DNA from 2 places in the Ferruginibacter lapsinanis genome. Region 1 is predicted to be linked to the other one. Evidence: riboswitches for the same ligand, from Rfam matches in the RefSeq annotation. Region 1 holds a riboswitch; the other holds the start of a gene.

Region 1 (8,087 bases):
AACCTAATAATGGAGGCAGCAGTATTGGTATGAGTAAAGTAAATGAAGCAAATGATCTGCAGGCAGCATTGGAAAAAGCATTTAAAGAAGATGACCAGGTTTTGGTAGAAGAATTTATTAAAGGAAGAGAATTCACGATCGGTGTTTTTAAAACTAAAGGCAAGATCATCCCACTACCCATAACTGAAGTGATATCTAAAAATGACTTCTTTGATTTTAATGCAAAATATGAAGGAGCTAGCACAGAAGTTACGCCTGCTGCAATTGATCCGTCAATGGCTGATAAAATAAGTAATGCCGCAAAAAAAGCCTATAGTATTTTTAATTGTAATGGCATTGTACGAATCGATTTTATTTATGATGAGCAGAGTGGCAATCCTTATATGTTAGAAATAAATACTGTACCCGGTCAAAGTGAGGCAAGTATTGTACCTCAGCAGGTAAAAGCAATGAACTGGACATTGAAAGATTTTTATTCAGCTTTAATTGAAGAATGTTTTAACTGATCAATATGTTTAAATTTATCACCGATAAGCCGCTTTGGGTAAACTTTGTAGCCGCTGTTGTACTATTGTTTACGTTGGTATTTGTATTACTGCAAATGCTAAGTTGGATAACCAAGCATGGAGAGTATTTAACAGTACCTTCTTTGGTAGGGAAAGACACACACCAGGCAATAGAATTATTGGAAAGCAAAGGCTTTGATGTAGTGATACAAGATTCTGTGTATACTGATACAGTAAAACGTGGTACTGTTATCAAGCAGTTACCTGATGGGGGCTCTACCGTGAAAGTAAATCGTAGTGTTTTTCTTACTATCAATCGTTATGTGCCGCCAATGATTGAAATGCCAAAATTGGAAGGGCTAAGCTTACGTTTTGCTTTAGACCTGCTTCGTCGCAATCATTTGGAGTTGAGAGATACCATTTATAAACCGGATTTTATGATGGGGTCCGTTTTGGAACAGCAATATAACGGGCAAAGAATTTCTCCGGGACAAAAGTTGCAATGGGGTAGTGCTATTACTCTGATCATTGGCGGAGGATTACAAGATGCTGAAATACTTGTACCTGATCTGGTTGGGATGAGATTTGCTGAAGCGAAAGCGGCGCTTGATTCTACTGGTATAAGCATAGGAGCAATTATTTCTGAAACAGATATTAAAGACACTGCTTCTGCTTTTATTTATAAACAAAATCCTGAAAGATTTAATGAAGAAAAGCAACCAATGTATATTCACTCCGGGCAGGTAATGGATATTTGGATATCGCCTGTGATGATATACCTCAAGGATACTTTAAACAACCAATAAGATATTAATACATTTAAAAAATACTATAACATGAATACCATAACCGTTGAAGAAGTAAAAGCAAGATTAGATGCAGGCGAAAAACTACATATCATAGATGTAAGAGAGCCTCACGAAAATGCTGAATTTAATATAGGGGGGCCACTTATTCCATTGGGCAAGATACAGGCAATGCAAATTGATGAGCTGGAAGAACTGAAAGACCAGGAATTGATCATTTATTGCAGAAGTGGTAATCGTAGCGGACAGGCTTGCATGATTTTAGATGCAGCAGGTTTTAAAAACACAAAAAATCTGGTAGGAGGGATGTTAGACTGGAGAGCAAAATTTAATGTCTAGGATATATAGAATAAACCACATTGATGAACATAAAAAAGTTCCATTTCGACTAGCGAAACGGAACTTTTTATTTTTGGTAGACGGTTACAATTTAACATTCAATGATATCATTGCATTAAATCGTGCCATAGGATAATAAAAGTTTTCAGTAGTTAACCCGCCGTATACATAACTAAATGTATATCCGGTTGATTCATATTTTTTTGCAAAAATATTATTGAGTTTTAAACTGATATTAGTTTCTTTAAAAAGCTTATTGTGTAAAGTGTAAGCTAGTCTTACATCCTGCAGATAATAAGAATCAAGGCTCCTGCTTTTGTTAGAAGTGTTGTCCATGTATTGGCTGCTTACATATTTTCCAAGAAGACTGATTTCTCCATTTTTTACAGGAATAATATTAAGACTGTAATTACCGATTGCAGCAGGAGAGAAAGATATATCTGTTTTTTTATAAAAATTAGTTACATATCCACCATTGTCATAATCATCTATCAACTCCGTGAAGTTTTTGATCTTATTTTCGCTTAAAGAAAGATTGGCCGTAGCATTTAACCATTTATTGAAAACATATGCTCCTTCCAGCTCTACACCCAGTCTGTAACTTTTAGGGATATTTATTCTTGTATAAGCCCCTACATCATTAATATTTCCAACTAATACCAATTGGTCCTTATATCGCATGTAGTAAACTGTTGCACCAAAACTGTAATTTGTTTTTCTTTTTTCAGCGCCTAATTCAAAATCGTGTAGCTTTTCGGGAACAGGCTTTTTGGCTGTATTGATCTCGTAGTCATCTCTGTTAGGTTCTTTATTTGCGTTGGCATATGATAAAAATACCTGCCAGTTATTAGCATTATAGGTAATACCAGCTTTAGGATTAAAAAAGTTGTAATTGCTTTTAACTATTAAAGCCGGATTTTTTCTAAAACCATTAATGGTGTAATCTACATTTCTGTATTGCACATCTACAAAAGTTTGCCAATGCTGGTTAAGCGTTTGTGTCCATTTTGTATACAAAGAAAAATCTTTTTTAGTTGCAGTTAAATCGTACCAGTGATAATTAGGTGTAACCGGAACCTGTGCCCAGATAACTTCTCCAAAATGTTTTGCGTCATTTTGGTTGTATCCGCCACCAATCGTTAACTGTGTGTTTTTCTTTTCATGTTGCACAGAAAAAATAGTTCCATATTGCTTATTGTTTGGCCAAAGCCTTCTAATAAGATCTGTAGAAGAGATAGTTGTATTACCAACGGTATAATCAGACAAACCATAATCAGCTAACGCTTCGCCGGCTTTATATTCTTCCCAATATCCGCTTCCGTTAACTAAAAAAACAGCCGTACTCAGTTTTAAACTATTGCATATTTTTTGATTGTAAAAGAACTGGTAATGTGTTTGTGTATAATTATCTGTTTGATTGTTGTAAGGTTCTCCGGGCTTGTCTGTTCCGCTGCTATTATATGTTCGGTTTGTATTTAATAAATATTCCGGTACCCCGTTCCATGCCTGGTAGGTTTTTTCTTTGCCTGAAAAAATATTCAATCTAAATGATTTGTTAGCATCAACATAAGCAGTGCTTGTGTAAAATGATTTCAGATCACTTTTAGCTCTGTCAATATATCCGTCGCTGCTTACTTTGCTGAGCCTGGCATCAAAAGTGAAATGTTTATCTAATATACCTGTACCAAATTTGATTGTATTTTTCCATGTATTAAATGAGCCATAACTATTGTTAGACTCAGTGTAGTTTTTTTCAATGATCTCATTGGTAGAAATATTTACCGAACCTCCAAAAGCACCAGCTCCATTGGATGAAGTTCCTACACCTCTTTGAATTTGTATATTACTGGCAGAAGAAACAAAATCAGGCATATCAACAAAATAACTGATTTGGCTTTCGGGGTCATTGTAAGGAATGCCGTTCAATGTTATATTGATACGGGTGGCGTCAGATCCTCTAACCCTGAAATTTGTATATCCAACACCATTTCCTGCATCAGAGTTGACTACAACTGATGGGGTTTGGTTAAGAATAAAAGGAAGGTCCTGGCCAATGTTATTCTTTTCAATTTCTTTTTTGGAAAGATTGGTTTTTGCAAAGGGGGCCTTTTCTGTTGCCCTGACAGCTGATACTTCAATAGGTTGTAAAAAGGTAGTGTCGCCGAGCTTCTCCTGCGCCTTGGCCAAAATAATGGAGAATGAGCACAATACTGTACTGATAAATACTTTTTTCATTAAAACGAGATTTGTGCTGAACATCCGGATTATGATCCGATGTAAAAGAAAGGTATCTCCCTTCGCAGGTATTATCCTGAGCAGGTTATACGGGTTTAATCTCAGCCTCATTCAAGAAGCACCCCGGAAATTCAGTCGGTTATAAAAACATTTGCAAAACAAAGGTATAGTAGTTTTTGAGTTAGTGGTAATTTTTTCTACGATATCGTTATCATTCTATCAATACAAATAAAATTATAATATATAAATAATTAATAAACAATAAAAATAAAAATAATTCACTTTTTCTTTCATTATGTAGAAAATAAAAAATATTTTTACATCACACAAGAGTCTAGCTTAATCCTCAAGACGAAATTTCCCTTAAAAAAATTTCGTTCATATCCTCTCCCGAGCAAACAATCCATTTGTTTGAAAAGCCGCCGTAATTAATTTCCCTTTATTCTGTAGAAGAGCCGTTAACCTTATTAAACATTTTAATTATGAAAACTTTTCTACCTTCAGTTATTTTACTGACTACCCTTGTGTTTTTTTCTTCACACGCTAAAGCTCAAAACACTGATCTGCCTAATCCAAATAAGAATATCAAAGTGTTACCTGCGGGTTCATTTGTGATAGCGATGGATAAAACTTATCAGGCAAATCCAGGTTATTTCAACATCAAAACATATGGTTTACTTGTAAACCTTATGAATGGTGGTATCAGACTTCGTTGGGTGATTGATTCAGGTAAAGTGCATGGTGCCGCAGATTTTTCTGTATTGGCTGAAAAAATTACTCCTAGTTTTGTTGCAGCTGGCACAACACCTAAAGACTTTAAAGCCGGTCCATTTGTGATCACTCCTTCAGACACCGCTCTGGCTAGATTATTTATAACGATTTATAATAATTCTATGACACCGGTAAATAAAATAAATGTTTACAGAACTACTGCTCCTGTAAATGTGAATGTACGTTATGATCTTACCGCTGTTAAACCTAAAGCTGCGGTCTTGAATGACGGTGGTAAAGGTTCAATTCAGATAGCTTACATGACTGCTGCTTCAATTCCTTCTACCAATTACAAAATTCTTGATTCGGCCGTTAATCTATATAATGGCTGTTATACTTTTGCCTCTGAACCGCATAATGATGGTGGTGGAAGTTTTCCTATAGCACGTATAGTGGATTCTCTAAGAGATTTTGTTCAGAAGGGAGGAAATTTTCTTGCAGAATGTGCGGCTATTGAAACATATGAAAATGTTAGTCATTCACAATCCTCTCTGGGAATTGATGTATTAAATAATGCTATCAAAACGAATATAAATTATGCCAATCCTGATCTTTCCTATGCTCAATTTGATGGTATATTTACACCAGAGCAAGGCGGTTCTTGCCAATCATGGACAAGGAAGTCAGGTAGTGTGGCTTTGAATAATTTTTATCCTGTTATCAATGGTAGTACCGCTGCTACGGATTCTGTATTTGGTGCAACAGTATCAAAACATAGGTCTGGTAAAGGGGGCTTGATCTTTTATTTGGGTAACCATAGTTTCTCAGGTAATACAGATGATGATATTAATGGTATAAGATTGTATATGAATGCGTTCCTTACTCCTGCCGCTTATGGTAATTGCCCTTTGTATCAATGTGACGGAAATGGACAGTGTGGACCTTTACCGGTTACACTAAAATCATTCAAAGCTAAAAAATTGAATTTGCAACAAGTGCAATTGAATTGGTCAACAAGCACAGAATTGAATGCGAAAGAGTTCATCATTGAAAGATCTTTTGACGGAATTAGTTTTGTGGGTATTGGCAGAGTAAATGCACAAGGATACAGCAGCACAGAAGTTGCGTATGCATTTCAGGATCAGTCTCCGAAAAACGGATACAACTACTATCGTCTAACAGAGATCAGTAATGACTCTAAAGTTAGCTACTCTGAGATCGTTTCTGTTTATTTCAGCGGTAAAAATTTAGGCTTAGAAGTTTATCCTGCACCGGCTCGTGAGTCAATCACAGTTGATATGAACAGTTTCTCTGCAACTAACAACCTGATCAGTATATTTGACTTAACAGGAAAAGCAATGATCAACAAATTAAAAGTAAATAGCAATTCAGTTAAAATAGATGTAAGAGCTTTCCCTGCCGGAACTTATATTCTAAAAGCTGTTGATGCCAACGGAACTATGCTGCAAAGCAAATTCTCTGTAATCAAACATTAATAATCACACACTCTACTTTATAAAGATGCTGCATGTAAAAATGCAGCATCTTTTTTATGACTATTTACCAAATGCCCATTGTATGAAATCGGGGAAAGCATTACTCCATTCTCTATGCCCCTGTTTTCGGGTAATCGCTTTTGTATAAATAATGTCAGACGGGGCACAAACGTTTTTAGTTTTGATCAATGCTATTAGATCTTCGGTATGATTGATAGTGATACTATCCTGATACCGGCTGCCATTTTCATTCGTATCATCTCCATAAAACCAATATTTTAAGTGAGGCTTTTTTCGGGAAGAGCTTATTTTATTAAAAATAATTCTGTCCGAATTATCCGAGTAGTCAGGGCTCTCTGTTGATTTACTACTGAAGCCAAATGTGCCTGAAAAAACACCCACTTTATCGATTTTATCTGCATGATCCCAGGCTATATCAAATGCTGATAAGCCACCTAAGTCACAACCTGCAATTACCACCGATTTGAATTTTCGTACACCTGATTTCTTTTTTATAAAACTGTACAATTCATTGTCAATAAAGTCAGCATATTTATCAGCTTTGTTCCCTTTGTTTTGATAACCGGCATAACCTGCTACGCCATATTCCTGTGATTTGTCAAGAGTGTGTATAGCAACAATTATGAGGGGAGAAATTAATTTTTTCCTGAAAAGGCTATCAACAATTTCTGTCACTCGTAGCTTTTTAATATCCTGGCCATCATTCAATAACAATAAGTTCAGCTCTTTTTTATCTTCCGGTATTGGGGTGCTGATGATCGTAAGCTTGATATGCTCCTGTAAATGTCTGCTATAGATCTCGTCGTTTTGTTCTTTGGTCTTCTTCTTACAAGCACTCATTAAAAATGAGGAAAGTATAAGCAGCAACAATATTTTATACATATTTTTCATACGATTCATTTGTTTAACGAATGTATAATATTTAGCTGGAATGGTATATGTATGTCGATTGACGGGAATTAATTTCATCGATAATTGTATATTATTTGGTGGCGAGTCTGTAAACCCTTACCTTTGCACCGCGAAGTAGAGCAGCGGTAGCTCGTCGGGCTCATAACCCGAAGGTCACTGGTTCGATCCCGGTCTTCGCAACTAAAAAATGAAGGCTCGAAAGAGCCTTTTTTATTCTTAGCAAGTTGCCGATCAACGCTAAAGAATTTGATTACCTCCTCTCAATTCTTATAGCCAGATACGTGTGCCTTGCAGTTAAACGGTTATAAATGAAATCAGGATTTGTAAATATTTTTGGTAAACCTAATGCAGGTAAAAGCACCCTTTTAAATGCTTTAATGGGGGAGAAGATGGCCATTGTGTCGCATAAAGTGCAAACTACCCGTCATCGTATAAAGGCTATTTTAACATCAGATGAATATCAAATAATTTTTTCAGACACTCCGGGTATCATTGAGCCGAAATACAAACTGCATGAAAAAATGATGCAGGCTGTAAAAGGTAGTCTGGAGGATGCGGATGTTGCACTGTTGATCACAGATGCAAGAGAGAATCCCGAAGAAAGTCATGCAATTTTTTCTGCGTTGAAATTAAAAATGCCGGCATTGGTTATTTTAAATAAAACTGATAAGGTTAGTGAAGAAGATATAGCCAAAGCCACAGCGTTTTTTTTACAACAAACTTATTGTAAGCAGGTAATAGCCATTTCAGCACTTAAAAAGAAAGGCATAGAAGAACTATTGACAAGCATTGTAGCTTTATTGCCTGAAGGAGCGCCGTTCTACGAAGGAGATGATATTAGTGATCTGCCTACAAAATTTTTTGTAAGTGAATTGATACGTGAGAAAATATTTTTATTGTACGGAGAAGAGATCCCTTACCATGCAACTGTATTGATACAAGAGTTTAAAGAAAAAACTACCCTGATAAAAATACAGGCAGATATAATTGTACAAAGAGATACACAGAAAGGTATTATTTTAGGAGAAGGAGGGAAAATGATCAAGCAATTAGGAACATTG
Region 2 (8,087 bases), 340 kb from region 1:
CTTACTTTAGCCAATCCTTCAACAAAACCACCTACAATGTCATATTGAATAGGTATTACCAACTTACCTGTATTGTCTATAAATCCAAATTTATTTTGCTTCATTACCCACGCCCTGTTGTAACTAAACCCGGATGAAAAATCGTCGTAGGCTGCGTAAAAAAGCTCCTTGCCTGTTGAATCGATCATCCCTTTTTTATTATCCTTCCTGAAAACTATTATCCCGTTATCATAATCATAAGGCAACATGAGATACTTTGCCGGAGTAATGATCTTTCCGGTGGCAAGGTCTACTAATCCGGATTGGTCAGAACCTTTATACATGTACATAGCCAGTGCTGAATTTGTTTTATCAATACGATATATTGTATTGAACTGAGGTTTTGTAGTAACTACACCTTTTGTATTGATAGCACCCAATAAACCTTGTTCATCTGTGAAAACCCCATAACCTTGTTGAAAAAAACTGATATTCTTATACTTCGGCTGAACAATCCACTTTAGTGTACGATCATCCATCAATCCAACTAAATTATTCTGACCAACGATCAGTAAATTATTTTGTGTAGGTGATATCAGCGAATAATCAAACGGAAGTAACTCTTTAAAATTTTTATCGATCAACCCAACCTTTCCATTTTTACCTACCACAAATTTTTTGCCATCTACCCTGTAATTATAAATAAACATCCCTTCTGGAACGGCAAATATTTTTCCTTCGGTATTATAATAAAATTTTTTGTTGAGGGTATCGGTGGCCATCGCAAACCAACCATTACTGAGGTCTCCGAAAAGTTCCTTGTAAATAACCGGAACTACCTCTTTCCCGTTTCTGTCAATGACTCCTCTTACTGTGGTTCTTACTAATTTCCCTTGCTTCAGTTTAACACTGTCAACGAATTCCTTAGTAACCGTTGCAAAGCCATGCTTAAAATTTGTAATGGAATAATAAATCGGCGGAGTAATTTCTTTACCTTTCTCATCTACCACTCCTTTCAAACTATATGTTTTGCTAATAATTGAACGCCCCTCAACAAATGAAGAAGGCTTGTACAAATATTTTGGTTCTACAATCACCTTCCCTGTTTTGTCTTTAAAACCCCAAAGACCTTTAGCATTTTTAAAGGCGATAAGATCTTGACTTTGAACTGATAGGAGTAAACCTAAAACTGTTGTAACAAACAACCCGATTTTTTTCATAAACAAAAATAATCTTCAATTATAAATGACATTGAAAATAAAGACAAAATCATTTACTAAGCATACCCGTATATGGGTATTTTTATGAAAAATCATTTCTTCGTGCTACCTGACAGAAAAATCGCAAACGGCTATCTTGCGGAGGGATTTAATAATTTATATTGCAAAGAATCTAATAAAACATCCAAATTCTTTATTAAATATATTTTTGCCAGATTCCACTGACTGTCTGTTATTTCATCAGATTGAGCCAATATAACAATTGGACATTTTTTTGCAGTAGTAACAAGTGTTGTTCCATTAATATAAATCTGTGGAATACTAAAATAAATGTAATTATTGTTTATCCAAATTGTCCATTCAAAATTATAATTCACAAATTTATCGTCATTTACACTGTCGATATTATTTACAGGCACTTTATAACCTGAATAAAAAACAGCCTTACCAGCGATCATACCGGCCTTTCTGTTTGTTACTTTGATAACATCTTCATTATTAAAAAAAGATCTGTCAAACCATAATAACACTCTATCAAACAACTGTTCTTTACCCAAAGGAATTTGATTAATTACCTTATCATACCTCATAGGCTTATCCTGACCAAATGAAAGTTCAATAATAATAAGACAACTGAATAATAAAAAGAATCTCATATATTCTTATTAAGAACATTACATAACACTACAGCCAGAAAATTAACCGCTTCACATTTTTCAAAAAAGACTTTTCAAATTTCTAAGCTTTTCTAATTGGAGAAATATTTGCTTTTGAAATTTGCTCATGCCCTTCATTATTACGGCATGTCTTTCTTTACTTTTTTTGATTACTGCGTGGATCTTATCTGTAACAGTGGAGTGAAAACCAACTACATTACTTCCTTGTAATTTTTGTTTAATTAGATGATGATACATAGAATTATTTTTTACGGATTTATAAAAAAGATTCCACAAAATATAGCACATAAACCATGCCTGAATAACTAAAGATGCAAAATACATAGATACTCTTTTATATGCCTGCAAAAACAACTTGAACACACGACAGCAGTGCCTCACAAGGCTTTTTTCCTGTCACATAGTCAGCATATTTATAGTCAATTTTTAATAAAAATCCATCCAAGTAATAGTGTAACATTGGCATCATTTTACCTTCTGAACAGTCCTTGATCAATGAATGCTAAACATCCCTCCACAACCGAACATTACAATCCAACATATACATCATTTTAGTAATGCCATAAAAAATACTCAATTTATTTTTTATCTTACTAACTTTGAAAAATTAAATGCACGGGGTGCCAGAAAACAAGTGCTGGCTGAGATAATACCCGAAACCTGATTTGGATAATGCCAACGTAGGGATGCAGTACTTCAACACTCCATTCTTTTTTGACTTTCCATTTCTCTCCGTGTATTTTTTGTAAAAAAAATAACACCATGGAAGTACAAAAAAAAGTTTTTGAATTAATCCCCAAAACACAACAAAACTGGCAAGAAAGACCAGAATGGTTCTTTAACCGTGAGCACACCGACACCTATGAGCAATGGTATGAAGGAAGATACAAACGTGCGGAGATCTGGCAAAAAAAAGTAATGGAACAGTTGGTATCAAAAGACAAGCGAATTAAAACATTACTTGAATTTGGTTGTGGCACTACTCGTTTTACAAGATGGTGGAAAGAGATAGGCATCAAAGCTACCGGCGGAGATATTTCCCCGCTTATGCTTTCACAGGCAATTCATTTATTTGATGGCGACCTCGTGATGGCAGACTCTCATCATATGCCGTTTAAAGATCATACTTTTGACGCCTTGGCTTTTATTACCACTTTTGAATACTATAAAGATCCGGTAAAAGTGATACGGGAAGCAACAAGAGTGGCAAAATATGGAGTGGCAATGGGAATGATGAACAGGAATTCTCCAAAGGTATTACGCAGGCGAGTTCAGCAACTGTTTGGGAAAAATCCATTTTATGTTACCGCTACATTTTATACCCCAAAAAAACTTACAGCAATAATTGATGAAGCCTTAAAAGGAAGAGATTACACTATTGAGTGGACTTGTACAGGATTGCCAAAATGGTTTCCTGTTCAACAATGGGGATTGCCTTATGGAGATTTTTTCGGTTTGTATATCAAGTTAAATGATGTTAAATGATATGAAAGGCAAACTGGGAAAAATAAGCAATACCGACTTTAAAAACATTGTGCAAAAAAAGTGTGGCTACAAAAGAAATGAGGTTAGTGTTGGGCCGCAATTCGGCGTAGATGTATCTGTTATAGATCTTCCCGATGGTATGGTCCTGGCAAGCACAAGCGATCCCCTCTCTCTTATTCCATCATTAGGCTTACAGGAATCTGCATGGTTGTCGGTACACCTGATGGCTAATGACATGGCTACCACAGGATTTGCACCCATGTATGGACAATTTGTGTTAAACCTTCCTGCAACTTTTTCAAAAGAAGATTTCAGTACCTACTGGAATTATATTCATAGTTTTTGTGCAGCAATTAAAGTTGCTATTACAGGTGGGCATACAGGTTTTATTGAAGGACAAAATTCCACTATTGCAGGTGGAGGCACTTTTTTCACAGTTGCTCCAAAATCGCAGGTACTTACTTCACAACAAGCTAAACCAGGCGATGCCATTTTAGTTACTAAACAATCTGCACTTACTGCTACTTCAATACTTTCCTTGAGTTTCCCTGAAACTGTTAAAAATAATCTCGGAAACGAAGTCTATCAAAAAGCCTGCGATTTATTTTATGAAACATCTTCACTCAAAGATGCTTTAACAGCAGTAGGCATCTTAAATAGACATGAAGACATAACAGCGATGCATGATGTGACTGAAGGGGGAATACTAGGAGCTATCTATGAATTAGCTTCTGCATCAGGGAATGGAGCTGTTATTTTCAAAGATACTATCCCAACCGGAGAAGTACAGAAAGCAGTATGCAACTTATTTTCTATTGATCCTCATTACTGTGTAGGTGCAGGAGCAATGATCATAACTTGTAAACAAGAAAGTGTATCCCTTGTAATTGATCGATTGAAAGCAGAAAATATCCTTTGCTCTTTTGTTGGTGAGATCAAAGAAAAAAAACATGGCATACAATTGATAGAAAACAATGAAGAAAAAGCATTGATTTACCTGGAAGACGACCCTTATTGGTCGGCTTTCGTTAACGCATGCAATAAAGGATGGAAATAAATAAAAGAAAAATACATGCAGGAATTTATTTGGTAATAGACCCTTCAATAGACGAGGCCATATTATTGAATAAACTAAAATTGATCGCAGAAGAACCGATCGCAGCTGTTCAAATTTGGGATAACTTTTTAGCAGACCAGCACATTGAAGAATTTATCAAAACAATAACAACAATATGCCATAAAAAAAATATACCTGTGTTGATCAACAATAACTGGAAATGGCTGCGATCGACCGAATTGGATGGCGTGCATTTCGACAAGCCCCCTGACAATATCGACCAAATCAGACAATCGGTCAAAAGGCATTTTATTTGTGGGATAACCTGCAATAATGATTTAAGCTTAGTGCATTGGGCAAACCAAAACCATATAGACTATATTTCTTTCTGCTCTGTTTTTCCTTCATCAACCAGCAATAGTTGCGAATTAGTGACATTTGAGAACATTGCCAAATGCAAAGAGATAACTGCAATTCCTGTTTTTTTAGCAGGAGGAATTACCTTGGAAAATATGCCAAAACTGAAAGACTTACCATTTAATGGCATTGCTGTGATCTCCGGAATTATGAATTCAGCAACACCGAAAGAAACAATAAAAAAATATACAGAACTTTTAAAATAAAATAAAATGAATATTGAAACGATAAAAAAATTATGTTGCCCTTTTGATAAAGCCGATATAGAGCTAACTATCATCTCTCAAGACATACACAAAAATGTAATGGAAGGTTTTTTCACCTGTAAAGAATGTGACCGCATATACCCTATCGTAAAAGGAATTCCTATTATGAGTCCTGATGAATACCGTGAATTTAAATTGGAACAGCCTTTAATTGAAAGCTGGAAACCTCTATTAAAAAATAAAACGTTTGAAAATTTCCGTTTGATAACTGATGAAAACTCCACAGTATAAAACAGTTGAAACTAGTACTATTGTAGCCATGCCTAATAAACCGAATGTTACTATTGATATGAGGGCTTAATAGATTTTATAAACAGTCGGCAAACGGAATCAGCTATCTTAGATATTTACCACACCAACAATCAAACTGTTCTTTATATTTTTCCTGGGCAGTCTTAATGATCTTAGTAGTATCATTTATTGATTCTAACTGAAAATTTTCTTTGAGCCAACTTTTATACAATTCGTGGTGCAAACTTTTTTCATAAGTGTTAGTGTCTTTATAAAAAAAAACTTTGTCTATATCTACAGAAATAGGAGTATCAAAAGTGAGTAGTTGCATTAAAGAAAAAATATCTTCAGCTACTACATGAACACCTCCTTCATCTCCAAAAACCACCACAGGCATTGTATTCAATTTGCGATCTGTTCCATCATCCCACAAAGAATAAACGGCTATTGGGCTGCCATCTGCAAATGGCATCAATTGATTTAGAAAACCTTCCTCTTTAGACAAATATTGTATCGGGAATCGGCCTTCTGCAAAAAGTCCAAAACCATTAGAGTATTTGTAATATTTATTTTGAAAATCCAATAAGGAGATCAGTTCCTGAGGAGGGTAATATATACCAAAATTGTGCTCAAAATCGAATAATTCCATATTGATTGGTGATAACGTATTAGTTAAATATCTATCCAACCAAATAGAAGCCGGATACCTATGCCTGTATTTTTTCTAAAGATAGTCTTAACAAATCAACATATAAGCGCTCTTTTAAATGCTATATAATACAATTTCAGCCTCTTTTCTCCACAATTTCTTATACATAAATGCCGAAAGTATTTTTTGGTACAGTTTTGGTGTAAATCTGCAGATATTTAAACCAATATTCATGAAATTCATTCTTGCAGCGGTTTTACCCGTTTTAATTTCTGTAAATAGTTTTGCTCAACGTAATAGAGTAGATGACGCCGATACCGAAAATTTTCTCCGTTTTGGTGGAAAAGTGGGCTTTAATCTGAATAAAACTCCCGGTCAATCTTTTAAAAATAGTTTTCACTATAATTACCAATTGGGTGGATTTGTTCAGGTCAATTTCAGCAGACGTTTCGGATTGCAACCTGAAGTGAATTTTGTACAGTCTACTACTACACAGACTACCGAGCTATCTGATATTTTTGATGATGCATTTCGTGATGGCACACAAATAAGAAAACCTTTCAATTATTTGGAAATACCTTTATTGGTAAATATGAATGTGGGACAAAGCAGGCATGTGAAATTACAATTTGGACCTGCATACAATATTTTACTCAACAAAACTCCTGAAGCCATAAAGAACAATACCATCACCAATTTGTATAAGGATGGTGAACTAAGTGCCATCGGTGGCTTGTGGATACAAGTGCCTTTTATTAATATTGGAGCCCGTTACAAAATGGGGTTAACTAAAGTAACTTCTTTCGACAATACACAAAGCTGGAATAACAGAGCAATAGAAGTAGCAGTCGGTTTTACATTTTAATGCTTACCTTCTATCAAAACATTATCTGATTATTTTATTTTACTGAACTATTTTATTATTTTGGCTAAATAAAATAAGTTGTCATGGCACGAGTAAGTACTTACCTGAATTTTTCTCGTAACACCGAGGAAGCATTTAATTTTTATAAATCAGTTTTTGGTGGAGAATTTGGAGGAATGGGGGTTGCCCGTTTCAAAGATATTCCACCACAAGAGGGCATGCCCCCACTAGCTGAAGCAGACAAGGGTCTTATCATGCATATTGAATTACCAATTGTTGGCGGTCACGTATTAATGGCTACAGATGCGCCGGAATCTATGGGCTTTACTGTTAATTTCGGCAACAATGTGCATATCAATCTTGAACCGGATACCAAGGCAGAAACTAAAAAATTATTTGACGCATTGTCTGTCGGCGGCAAAGTAACAATGCCATTAGCGGACATGTTCTGGGGTGCATATTATGGAAGCTGTACAGATAAGTTTGGCGTACAGTGGATGTTTAACTGTAATGAAAAATAGAACTACTGCAGCTCAGCTGTTGCTTCTTTCTGTTTCATTCTTACTTCATTTAATTCAGGGATAAATTCCTGCTGATTGCCTGTGTCTATTATTTTAAGCAGTACATCTAATTCTTTTTCTCTCAACATAACATACGCCAATAACCTATCTGCTTTGGCATGCATTGCCGGAGAAATGTTATACCCTTTTGTTTCCTCAAGGGCAGCCTCTACTCTTTTCCATGAAGGATAGCTGATACTATTAATTTTTATTTTTAGCTCCGGATCATTAAGCGTAGTATCCTGTAAAGGTGCAATCGCACTATCTTCTATCGCAGAAAATCCTATCAGTAGATCATTGAACTTTTCATTGTCATCATATTTGGCATCTGCAATATATGCCAACTCTGTTTTCCTGTCTTCCTGCGAAGTTTTATGCAATTGCAAATATTCATATGCCATTCCCAGTGTGAACAATATTATCGCAGGTAAAACCCAGTTCAGATTTTGCTCGGCCTTTTCTTTTTTTATTGCATAGGCATAAATAACGCCAATGGCCAACCCGCTGATCAACCCACCAACGTGTGCTGAATTATCAACGCCGCTTTTCATACCATACAGCAAATTATACCCAATAAAGATCCCGATACTTTGCAGCAAAGCATTTCTTACTTGCTTTGGGATAAGGTTGGTAGTGAGCAATGCTAAGAACAACCCGTACATACCAAAGATAGCACCTGAT

The links. A riboswitch is a leader RNA that binds a small molecule or an ion and turns the genes downstream of it on or off. The one in region 1 is predicted to bind thiamine pyrophosphate.
Region 2: linked by a shared signal. The riboswitch ahead of LK994_RS09965 (class I SAM-dependent methyltransferase) and the one ahead of LK994_RS08540 (TonB-dependent receptor) in region 1 are both predicted to bind thiamine pyrophosphate.

Annotation. Positions count from the first base shown of each region.
Region 1 is NZ_CP086063.1:1,986,640-1,994,726, forward strand. It holds gene LK994_RS08525 (D-alanine--D-alanine ligase) at 1-506, shown strand, start outside; gene LK994_RS08530 (PASTA domain-containing protein) at 512-1,312, shown strand; gene LK994_RS08535 (rhodanese-like domain-containing protein) at 1,343-1,651, shown strand; gene LK994_RS08540 (TonB-dependent receptor) at 1,736-3,886, opposite strand; TPP riboswitch at 3,927-4,022, opposite strand; gene LK994_RS08545 (T9SS type A sorting domain-containing protein) at 4,369-6,093, shown strand; gene LK994_RS08550 (alpha/beta hydrolase) at 6,154-7,083, opposite strand; tRNA gene LK994_RS08555 (tRNA-Met) at 7,135-7,206, shown strand; gene era (GTPase Era) at 7,335-8,087, shown strand, end outside.
Region 2 is NZ_CP086063.1:2,324,917-2,333,003, reverse strand. It holds gene LK994_RS09975 (WG repeat-containing protein) at 1-1,199, opposite strand, end outside; gene LK994_RS09970 (DUF4468 domain-containing protein) at 1,331-1,855, opposite strand; TPP riboswitch at 2,483-2,580, shown strand; gene LK994_RS09965 (class I SAM-dependent methyltransferase) at 2,639-3,361, shown strand; gene LK994_RS09960 (AIR synthase family protein) at 3,363-4,418, shown strand; gene LK994_RS09955 (thiamine phosphate synthase) at 4,409-5,041, shown strand; gene LK994_RS09950 (Trm112 family protein) at 5,048-5,332, shown strand; gene LK994_RS09945 (hypothetical protein) at 5,436-5,981, opposite strand; gene LK994_RS09940 (porin family protein) at 6,214-6,846, shown strand; gene LK994_RS09935 (VOC family protein) at 6,930-7,367, shown strand; gene LK994_RS09930 (rhomboid family intramembrane serine protease) at 7,370-8,087, opposite strand, start outside.